DNA from 2 places in the Streptomyces sp. NPDC046727 genome. Region 1 is predicted to be linked to the other one. Evidence: riboswitches for the same ligand, from Rfam matches in the RefSeq annotation. Region 1 holds a riboswitch; the other holds the start of a gene.
The links. Region 1 has a riboswitch for ZMP and ZTP ahead of ABZ937_RS00335 (glycine hydroxymethyltransferase). Riboswitches for the same ligand answer to the same signal wherever they lie in the genome.

Region 1 (4,202 bases):
GCCCGCCCTACCCGCCGTACACCCTGGAAACCGCCCTCCAGAAGGTGCGGGCGGCCGAGGACGCCTGGAACAGCCGCGACCCCCACCGGGTCGCCCTCGCCTACACGCCGGACTCCGTCTGGCGGAACCGGGACCGGTTCCTCACCGGCCGGGAGGAGATCGTCGCCTTCCTCACCGAGAAGTGGGAGCGCGAACGCGACTACGCGCTGCGCAAGAGCCTCTGGAGCTTCCACGAGAACCGGATCGCCGTCCGCTTCCAGTACGAGTGCCGCGACGCCGACGGCCAGTGGTGGCGCAGCTACGGCAACGAACTGTGGGAGTTCGACGAGCACGGCCTGATGCGCCGCCGCGAGGCCGGCATCAACGACGTAGCCATCAGCGAGGCCGACCGGCGCATCTTCGGCCCCCGGCCCGCCGACGAGCACGGGACCGACATCCCGCTCCGCTGATCAGTCCCCGCAGAGCACCTCCCGCAGCTGCTCCAGCCCCCACTCCAGCTCCTCCTCGCCGATCACCAGCGGCGGCGCGATCCGGACCGTCGACCCGTGGGTGTCCTTGACCAGGACCCCACGGGCCAGCAGCCGCTCGGAGACCTGCCGGCCGGTGCCCACCGCCGGCGAGACGTCCACCCCGGCCCACAGCCCGCGCCCGCGCACCGCCGTCACCCGGCCCGTGCCGCGCAGCTCGGCCAGCCGCCGGTGCAGCCGCTCGCCCAGCCGCGCCGCCCGCTCCTGGGGCTCGCCGGTCCGCAGCATCGCGATCACCTCCAGCGCCACCGCGCAGGCCAGCGGATTCCCGCCGAACGTCGACCCGTGCTCGCCCGGCCGGAACACCCCGAGCACCGCCGCGCTCGACACCACCGCCGACACCGGCAGGATCCCGCCGCCCAGCGCCTTCCCCAGGAGGTACATGTCCGGGACCACGCCCTCGTGCTCGCACGCGAAGGTGCGGCCGGTGCGGCCGAGCCCCGACTGGATCTCGTCCGCGACGAAGAGGACGTTCCGCTCGCGCGTCAGCTCCCGCACCCCGGGCAGATAGCCGGCCGGCGGCACGATCACCCCGGACTCGCCCTGGATCGGCTCCAGCAGCACGGCGACCGTGTTCTCGGTGAGCGCCGACCGCATCGCGGTCAGATCGCCGTACGGCACGATCTCGAAACCGGGCGTGTACGGCCCGAAGTCCGCCCGCGCCTCCGGATCCGTCGAGAAGCTGATGACCGTCGTCGTACGGCCGTGGAAGTTGCCGCCCGCCACGACGATCTTCGCCATCTCCGCGGGCACCCCCTTCACCCGGTACCCCCACTTCCGGGCGGTCTTCAGCGCGCTCTCCACCGCCTCCACGCCCGTGTTCACGGGCAGCACCATCTCCATCCCGCACAGCTCCGCCAGCTCGGTGCAGAAGGCGGCGAACCGGTCGTGGTGGAAGGCGCGGGAGGTCAGCGTCAACCGGTCCAGCTGCCGCCGGGCCGCCTCGACCAGCCGCGGGTGGCCGTGCCCGAAGTTCAGCGCCGAGTACCCGGCCAGCAGGTCCAGATAGCGCCGCCCCGCCACATCGGTCAGCCACGACCCCTCACCGGTGGCGATCACGACCGGCAGCGGATCGTAGGTGGGCGCGCTGTGCGCGTCGGCGGCGGCGATGAGGTCTTCTGCAGCGGTCACGGCCTCTCCCGGAGACGACTCGCATTCGACGGTGAACCCCTTCTCATCCTCGCTCGCACGGCGCACGCGGGCCGCGATCGACATGCGGCCACCGCCGCGTGTGCCCCGCCCGGCGCGCCCGGTAGGCTGACGAGCGGGCCGTGACTGGCGCGCTGGGATGGGACGGACCATCAGGGAGCGGCCCGAGTGGGAAAAGTGCCGTGCGCCTGGGCCGAACGTGAACGCTGTACGCACACCGTCCGGAGGTCCCCATGCCAGAGCAGCCCCTGTCGACCGAGTCCACCGCCTTCCGCGCCGCGCTCGACGTGATCCGTGCCGTCGAGCCGCGGGTCGCCGACGCGATCGGCCAGGAGGTCACCGACCAGCGCGAGATGCTGAAGCTGATCGCCTCGGAGAACTACGCCTCCCCGGCGACCCTGCTCGCCATGGGCAACTGGTTCAGCGACAAGTACGCCGAGGGCACCATCGGCCGCCGCTTCTACGCCGGCTGCCGCAACGTCGACACCGTCGAGGCCCTCGCCGCCGAGCACGCCCGCGAACTCTTCGGCGCCCGCCACGCCTACGTCCAGCCGCACTCCGGCATCGACGCCAACCTCGTCGCCTTCTGGGCCGTCCTCGCCGACCGCGTCGAGGCCCCCTTCCTGGAGAAGGCCGGCGCCCGGCAGGTCAACGACCTCACCGAGGCCGACTGGGCCGAGCTGCGCCAGGCCTTCGGCAACCAGCGCATGCTCGGCATGTCCCTGGACGCCGGCGGCCACCTCACCCACGGCTTCCGCCCGAACATCTCCGGCAAGATGTTCGACCAGCGCTCCTACGGCACCGACCCGGCCACCGGCCTGATCGACTACGAGGCGCTGCGCGCCCAGGCCCGCGAGTTCAAGCCGCTGATCATCGTCGCCGGCTACTCGGCGTACCCCCGTCTGGTGAACTTCCGGATCATGCGCGAGATCGCCGACGAGGTCGGCGCCACCCTCATGGTCGACATGGCGCACTTCGCCGGCCTGGTCGCGGGCAAGGTCCTCACCGGCGACTTCGACCCGGTCCCGCACGCCCAGATCGTCACCACGACCACCCACAAGTCCCTGCGCGGCCCGCGCGGCGGCATGGTCCTGTGCGACGACTCCCTCAAGGACCAGGTCGACCGCGGCTGCCCGATGGTCCTCGGCGGCCCGCTCCCGCACGTCATGGCCGCCAAGGCCGTCGCCCTGGCCGAGGCCCGGCAGCCGTCCTTCCAGGACTACGCCCAGCGCATCGTCGAGAACTCCCGCGCCCTCGCCGAGGGCCTGATGCGGCGCGGCGCCACCCTGGTCACCGGTGGCACGGACAACCACCTCAACCTGATCGACGTCGCCACCTCCTACGGCCTCACCGGCCGCCAGGCCGAGTCCGCCCTGCTCGACTCGGGCATCGTCACCAACCGCAACGCCATCCCGGCCGACCCGAACGGCGCCTGGTACACCTCCGGCATCCGCGTCGGCACCCCCGCGCTCACCACCCGCGGCCTCGGCACGGCGGAGATGGACGAGGTGGCGTCCCTGATCGACCGCGTCCTGACGACGACGGAACCGGGCACGACGAAGTCGGGCGCCCCCTCGAAGGCCGCCCACGTCCTGGACGCGAAGATCGCCGACGAGATCTCCCACCGGGCGACGGACCTGGTGGCGGGCTTCCCCCTCTACCCGGAAGTCGACCTCGGCTGAAGCACCCCTGAAAGGGGCACGGGGAACTGCGCGCCCAGCCACAACGGGCCCGCGGTTCCCCACGCACCGATCCCGCCCCATCTCTCTGCGACAATAAAAAACATGGCTTCAGACCGACCTCGCGTGCTCTCCGGTATTCAGCCAACGGCTGGCTCGTTCCACCTCGGCAACTACCTCGGCGCCGTCCGCCAGTGGGTGGCCCTGCAGGAGTCCCACGACGCGTTCTACATGGTCGTCGACCTGCACGCGATCACGGTCGCGCAGGACCCGAAGGAGCTGCGGGCCAACACCCGGCTCGCCGCGGCCCAGCTGCTGGCCGCCGGCCTGGACCCCGACCGCTGCACCCTCTTCGTGCAGAGCCATGTCCCCGAGCACGCCCAGCTGGCCTGGGTCATGAACTGCCTCACCGGCTTCGGCGAGGCCAGCCGCATGACCCAGTTCAAGGACAAGTCCGCCAAGCAGGGGGCCGACCGGGCGAGCGTCGGCCTGTTCACGTACCCGATCCTCCAGGTCGCCGACATCCTCCTGTACCAGGCCAACGAGGTGCCGGTCGGCGAGGACCAGCGCCAGCACATCGAGCTGACCCGTGACCTCGCCGAGCGGTTCAACGGCCGGTTCGGCGACACCTTCACCGTCCCGAGGCCGTACATCCTCAAGGAGACGGCGAAGATCTACGACCTCCAGGACCCGACGGTCAAGATGAGCAAGTCGGCGTCCACGCCGAAGGGCCTCATCAACCTCCTCGACGACCCGAAGGCCACGGCCAAGAAGGTCAAGAGCGCGGTCACCGACACGGACACGGTGATCCGCTTCGACGCCGAGAGCAAGCCGGGCGTGTCGAACC
Region 2 (4,202 bases), on a different contig from region 1:
TCACCGCACTGGTCGGCGGACCGAGCACACAGCCCGCCGTGGCCGCGCCCCGCCCGCTGGTCGTGCGGGCCGGCTCCACCCCCGTACCCCTGGCACTGCTGGCCGACCGGGCCGAGGCCGCCGCCACCGACGACGCACCGGGCCTGCGCAAGGGCACGCACGCGCAGACGTGGAGCATGGGCATGAGCGACCACGCACCCCCGATCACCGTGCCCCAGGAGACCATCGTCCGCTGGCAGCCGGACGGCAGTCACACGGAGCTGGTCGTGGCGACCGACCCGCGCCACCCGGGCCGTCCCGTCCTCAGCGACGAGGGTGAGCGTCCCCGCCTGGTCGCCGACGGCCACGTCATCAGCCGGCAGACCTATCCGCCGAGTTGGAGCGACGCCCCTCCCGAGTCGCCGCCGCCGCACGATGTCGCACGGCTGCGCGACTATCTGCGGGAGGCCGCCTACCTCCACACCGAGCCGCACCCCGGTGAGCTGCTCGACGCCGTCGACACCCTGCTGGACCACTGGACCCTCGGTGCCCGTGAGTCGGCGACGCTCGCCCGGCTCCTGGCCGGCACCCCGGGACTGCGCCCCGTCGGCCAGGTGACGGACCGGCTGGGGCGCAGCGGACAGGCCTATGTGGTCGACGGTCCAGGAGCCCGGCGCATGCTGATCATGGACCCGTCCACCGGAGCCGTACTCGGCCTGGAGCTGACCGCCACGAAGGCCGACCCCCGGTACGGCCTGAAGGCCGGGGACGTCATGCAGTACACCGCCTGGATGCGCTGACCCCTCACACCCCGAGCTGCCGGGCGGCGGCCCGCACGGTCTGCTCCAGCAGCGTGGCGATGGTCATCGGACCCACACCGCCCGGCACCGGGGTGATCAGCGCGGCCCGCTCCACGGCCGAGTCGAAGTCGACGTCGCCGACGTTCCCCGGGTTGTAGCCCGCGTCGATCACGACCGCCCCCGGCTTGATGTCCTGCCCGCGGATCAGCCGCGGCCGGCCGACCGCGGCCACGACGATGTCGGCCTCGCGGACCGCCGCCGACAGGTCCCGGGTGCGCGAGTGGCAGTACGTCACGGTCGCGTCCCGGGCCAGCAGCAGCATGCCCACCGGCTTGCCGAGGATCGCGCTGCGGCCCACCACCACGGCCCGCTTCCCCGCCGGGTCGACGCCGTACTCGTCCAGCAGCCGCAGGATGCCGCCCGGCGTGCAGGAGACGAAGCCCGGCAGCCCGAAGCTCATCGTGGCGAACGAGGCGAAGGTGACTCCGTCCACGTCCTTCTCGGGTGCGATCGCCTCGAACGCGGCCCGCTCGTCGACATGGTCGCCCACCGGGTGCTGGAGCAGGATCCCGTGCACGCCGGGATCGGCCGACAACTCCCGCAGCGTGCCGACGAGTTCGTCCGTCGTGGTGGCGGCCGGCAGCGCGACGTGCCGGGACTCGATGCCGGCCTTGCGGGAGCGGTTCTGCTTCATCCGGACGTACGTCACGGAGGCCGGGTCCTCGCCGACCAGCACGGTCGCGAGACACGGCGCGGTGCCGGTCCGCTCGGTGAGGACGGCGGCCTGCCGCGCGGTCTCCTCGACGATGCGGCGGGCGAGCGCGGTACCGTCCATCAGACGGGCCTGGGTCATGCTGCACACTCCTGAGCTGGATCGACTCTCTCGCCCAGGCGCGCGGCAACCACCACGGGCCGCTCCCCGGTGGTGCTCCACCTCAGCGCCAGTCACGGCCCGCGTACAGCGTAACCGAGAGTGCGTACGACCCGAGCAGCAGCGCGGCGGGCACCGGCACCGGTGCCGGTGCCCGCCGTACCCGGCCGGATCCCCTACTCGTCCCAGACCTGGATGATCAGCTGATCGACGATCCTGTCGTCCCGCAGGGTGACCATCGACTCGGCGAGGACCCGGGTGCCGTCCTCGTACTCGCAGGACTCGCTGTACGCGGCGTGGTCGCCCTGGACGACGCACTGCTCCAGCTTGTGCGTCATGTCGCGGCTGTAGATGTCGTCCAGCAACTCGGCGATCTGGCCGCGGCCGTGCAGGACCGTGGGGTGACTGGGCTGGTTGTTGCGGTCGACGATGCGGATCTCCGCGTCGTCCGCATAGAGCGACAGAAGGTTGTTGCCGGTGTTGCCCTCGATGCCCCGGCGCAGTGTCTCGGCGTTGAACGCGGACCCCATCGCGGTACCCATGGTGACCTCCTTCAGGCGCCCGCGGCCCGTCCGGGAGCGGGCCGCGCGGCCCCATCTCCGAGACTCCTCCGCCCCGGCGGCCTCGGCAAGCGCAGCCGCCGTGCTCCGCCTCACGGGTGAGCGGGGCCCGCCGCCCGTGTCCGGCCGGGGCCCGTGGCCGTTGCTGAGGGCATGATCTCAACACGACGTATCGTCGCCGCCCTCGGTGTCGCCGCCGGGGTCACCGGTCTCGCCGCGCCGCTGGCGCACGCCGCCGAGGCGAGCGCAGCCGGCGCCGGCCGGCTCAGCCCCATGGCCACGGTCGACTCGCTCACCGTCAGCCACATCCCGGCGCAGTACAGGGCCGGCGTCCCGCGGGTCTCCGAGCAGACGCGCGCGATGGACCAGATCGACGACCTGAACCGGCTTAACGAGCTGTGGCAGGTCACCGGCCCGGTGGCGCCCGTGCTGGGCCTGCTGCCCGCCGTCAGGGCCTGACCCGCCCCACGTACCCGAGGGCCGTCCCGGCAGGGGCGGCCCTCACCGCTGTGCGCGGGCAGAAGCCTTCACGCCACCCCACGCACGCCGTTCAGTCCGCCCACGCCGTCGGTGCCGCTCACCCCGCTCTCCCCGCCCGCAGCTCCGGCCAGTCCCGGGCCAGGGCGTACACCGAAGCCGGGCCGTCCGGGAGGCAGTCCGGGAGCAGCCGGCTGAGCGGGTCCCCAGGGCCCAGTTCCAGCCAGATGCGGACGCCCTCCCGGTGCATCCGGCCGACCGCGTCCGCGAACCGCAGCGGGCCGCGCATCACCCAGAACTCCGGCTCGGCGGTCTCGGCGGTCACCGGCCGGGCGGTGACGTCGGAGACCAACGGGAGGCGCGGGGCACGCGGGTGGAGGGTGGCGAGCGTACGGCCGTACGCGGCAAAGACACCGGCCGGGTCGGGGGAGCGCGGCGCCGGCCCCTGGCGGCCACCGAGCAGCCGGGCCAGGGTGCCGACCGCGTGACAGGCGTCGGCCAGGGAGAACACCCCGGCGGCGTACGCGGCGGCCATCCGCCCGGCCCCCTGGCCGAACAGCACGTCCGGCCGGACACCCCAGCTGCCCAGCAGCCGGTACTGCGCCACCTGGAGCGCGAACACCGCCGGACCGGCGAACGAGGCCCGGTCCAGCAGCGCCGCCGTGTGCGTTCCGCCCGCCGCGAACAGCACGCTCCGCAGGGGGAGTTCGAGGTACGGGTCGAGGCGCGCGCAGAGGTCGTCCAGCGCCTGCGCGAACACGGGGAAGGCCGCCTGCAGTTCCCGGGCCGTCCCGGGCCGTGGCGGGGCACCGGCCGAGAACAGGAACGCGGTACGTCCCTTGCTGCCGTCAGGGAGCATGGCTCCATTGAGGCACGCCCGGGCGGGGCGGAGACACCAGACAAACCCCCGCAGCCCGCAAAAAGATTGCCATCATGGAATGACGGCAACCGGCCATGTCCCCGTGTGGCGGAAAGATCCACGATCAACCTCGTGGTCCGGCACGCCACCGATCCGTCGCGCGTAGGGTCGGCGGCGAAGGCAAACGAAGAAGGGACCAGACCATGGCGCAGGAAGTACGCGGCGTGATCGCACCGGGCAGGAACGAGCCCGTACGGGTCGAGACGATCGTGGTGCCGGACCCCGGGCCCGGCGAAGCCGTCGTACGCGTCCAGGCGTGCGGGGTCTGTCACACCGATCTGCACTACAAGCAGGGCGGCATCTCCGACGACTTCCCCTTCCTCCTCGGCCACGAGGCGGCGGGCGTGGTGGAGTCGGTCGGCGAGGGCGTCACCGACGTCGCACCCGGCGACTTCGTGATCCTCAACTGGCGTGCCGTGTGCGGGCAGTGCAGGGCCTGTCTGCGCGGCCGCCCCTGGTACTGCTTCAACACCCACAACGCCCGGCAGAAGATGACCCTCACCGACGGCCGGGAACTGTCACCGGCCCTGGGCATCGGCGCCTTCGCCGAGAAGACGCTGGTGGCCGCCGGGCAGTGCACCAAGGTCGACCCGGCC

Region 2: another riboswitch for ZMP and ZTP. It lies ahead of ABZ937_RS27145 (bifunctional 5,10-methylenetetrahydrofolate dehydrogenase/5,10-methenyltetrahydrofolate cyclohydrolase); the one in region 1 lies ahead of ABZ937_RS00335 (glycine hydroxymethyltransferase).

Annotation. Positions count from the first base shown of each region.
Region 1 is NZ_JBEYYR010000001.1:63,330-67,531, reverse strand. It holds gene ABZ937_RS00345 (nuclear transport factor 2 family protein) at 1-449, shown strand, start outside; gene rocD (ornithine--oxo-acid transaminase) at 450-1,658, opposite strand; ZMP/ZTP riboswitch at 1,789-1,877, shown strand; gene ABZ937_RS00335 (glycine hydroxymethyltransferase) at 1,910-3,358, shown strand; gene trpS (tryptophan--tRNA ligase) at 3,461-4,202, shown strand, end outside.
Region 2 is NZ_JBEYYR010000025.1:1,938-6,139, forward strand. It holds gene ABZ937_RS27140 (CU044_5270 family protein) at 1-779, shown strand, start outside; gene ABZ937_RS27145 (bifunctional 5,10-methylenetetrahydrofolate dehydrogenase/5,10-methenyltetrahydrofolate cyclohydrolase) at 784-1,632, opposite strand; ZMP/ZTP riboswitch at 1,658-1,738, opposite strand; gene ABZ937_RS27150 (nuclear transport factor 2 family protein) at 1,827-2,192, opposite strand; gene ABZ937_RS27155 (hypothetical protein) at 2,364-2,669, shown strand; gene ABZ937_RS27160 (acyltransferase domain-containing protein) at 2,788-3,546, opposite strand; gene ABZ937_RS27165 (S-(hydroxymethyl)mycothiol dehydrogenase) at 3,750-4,202, shown strand, end outside.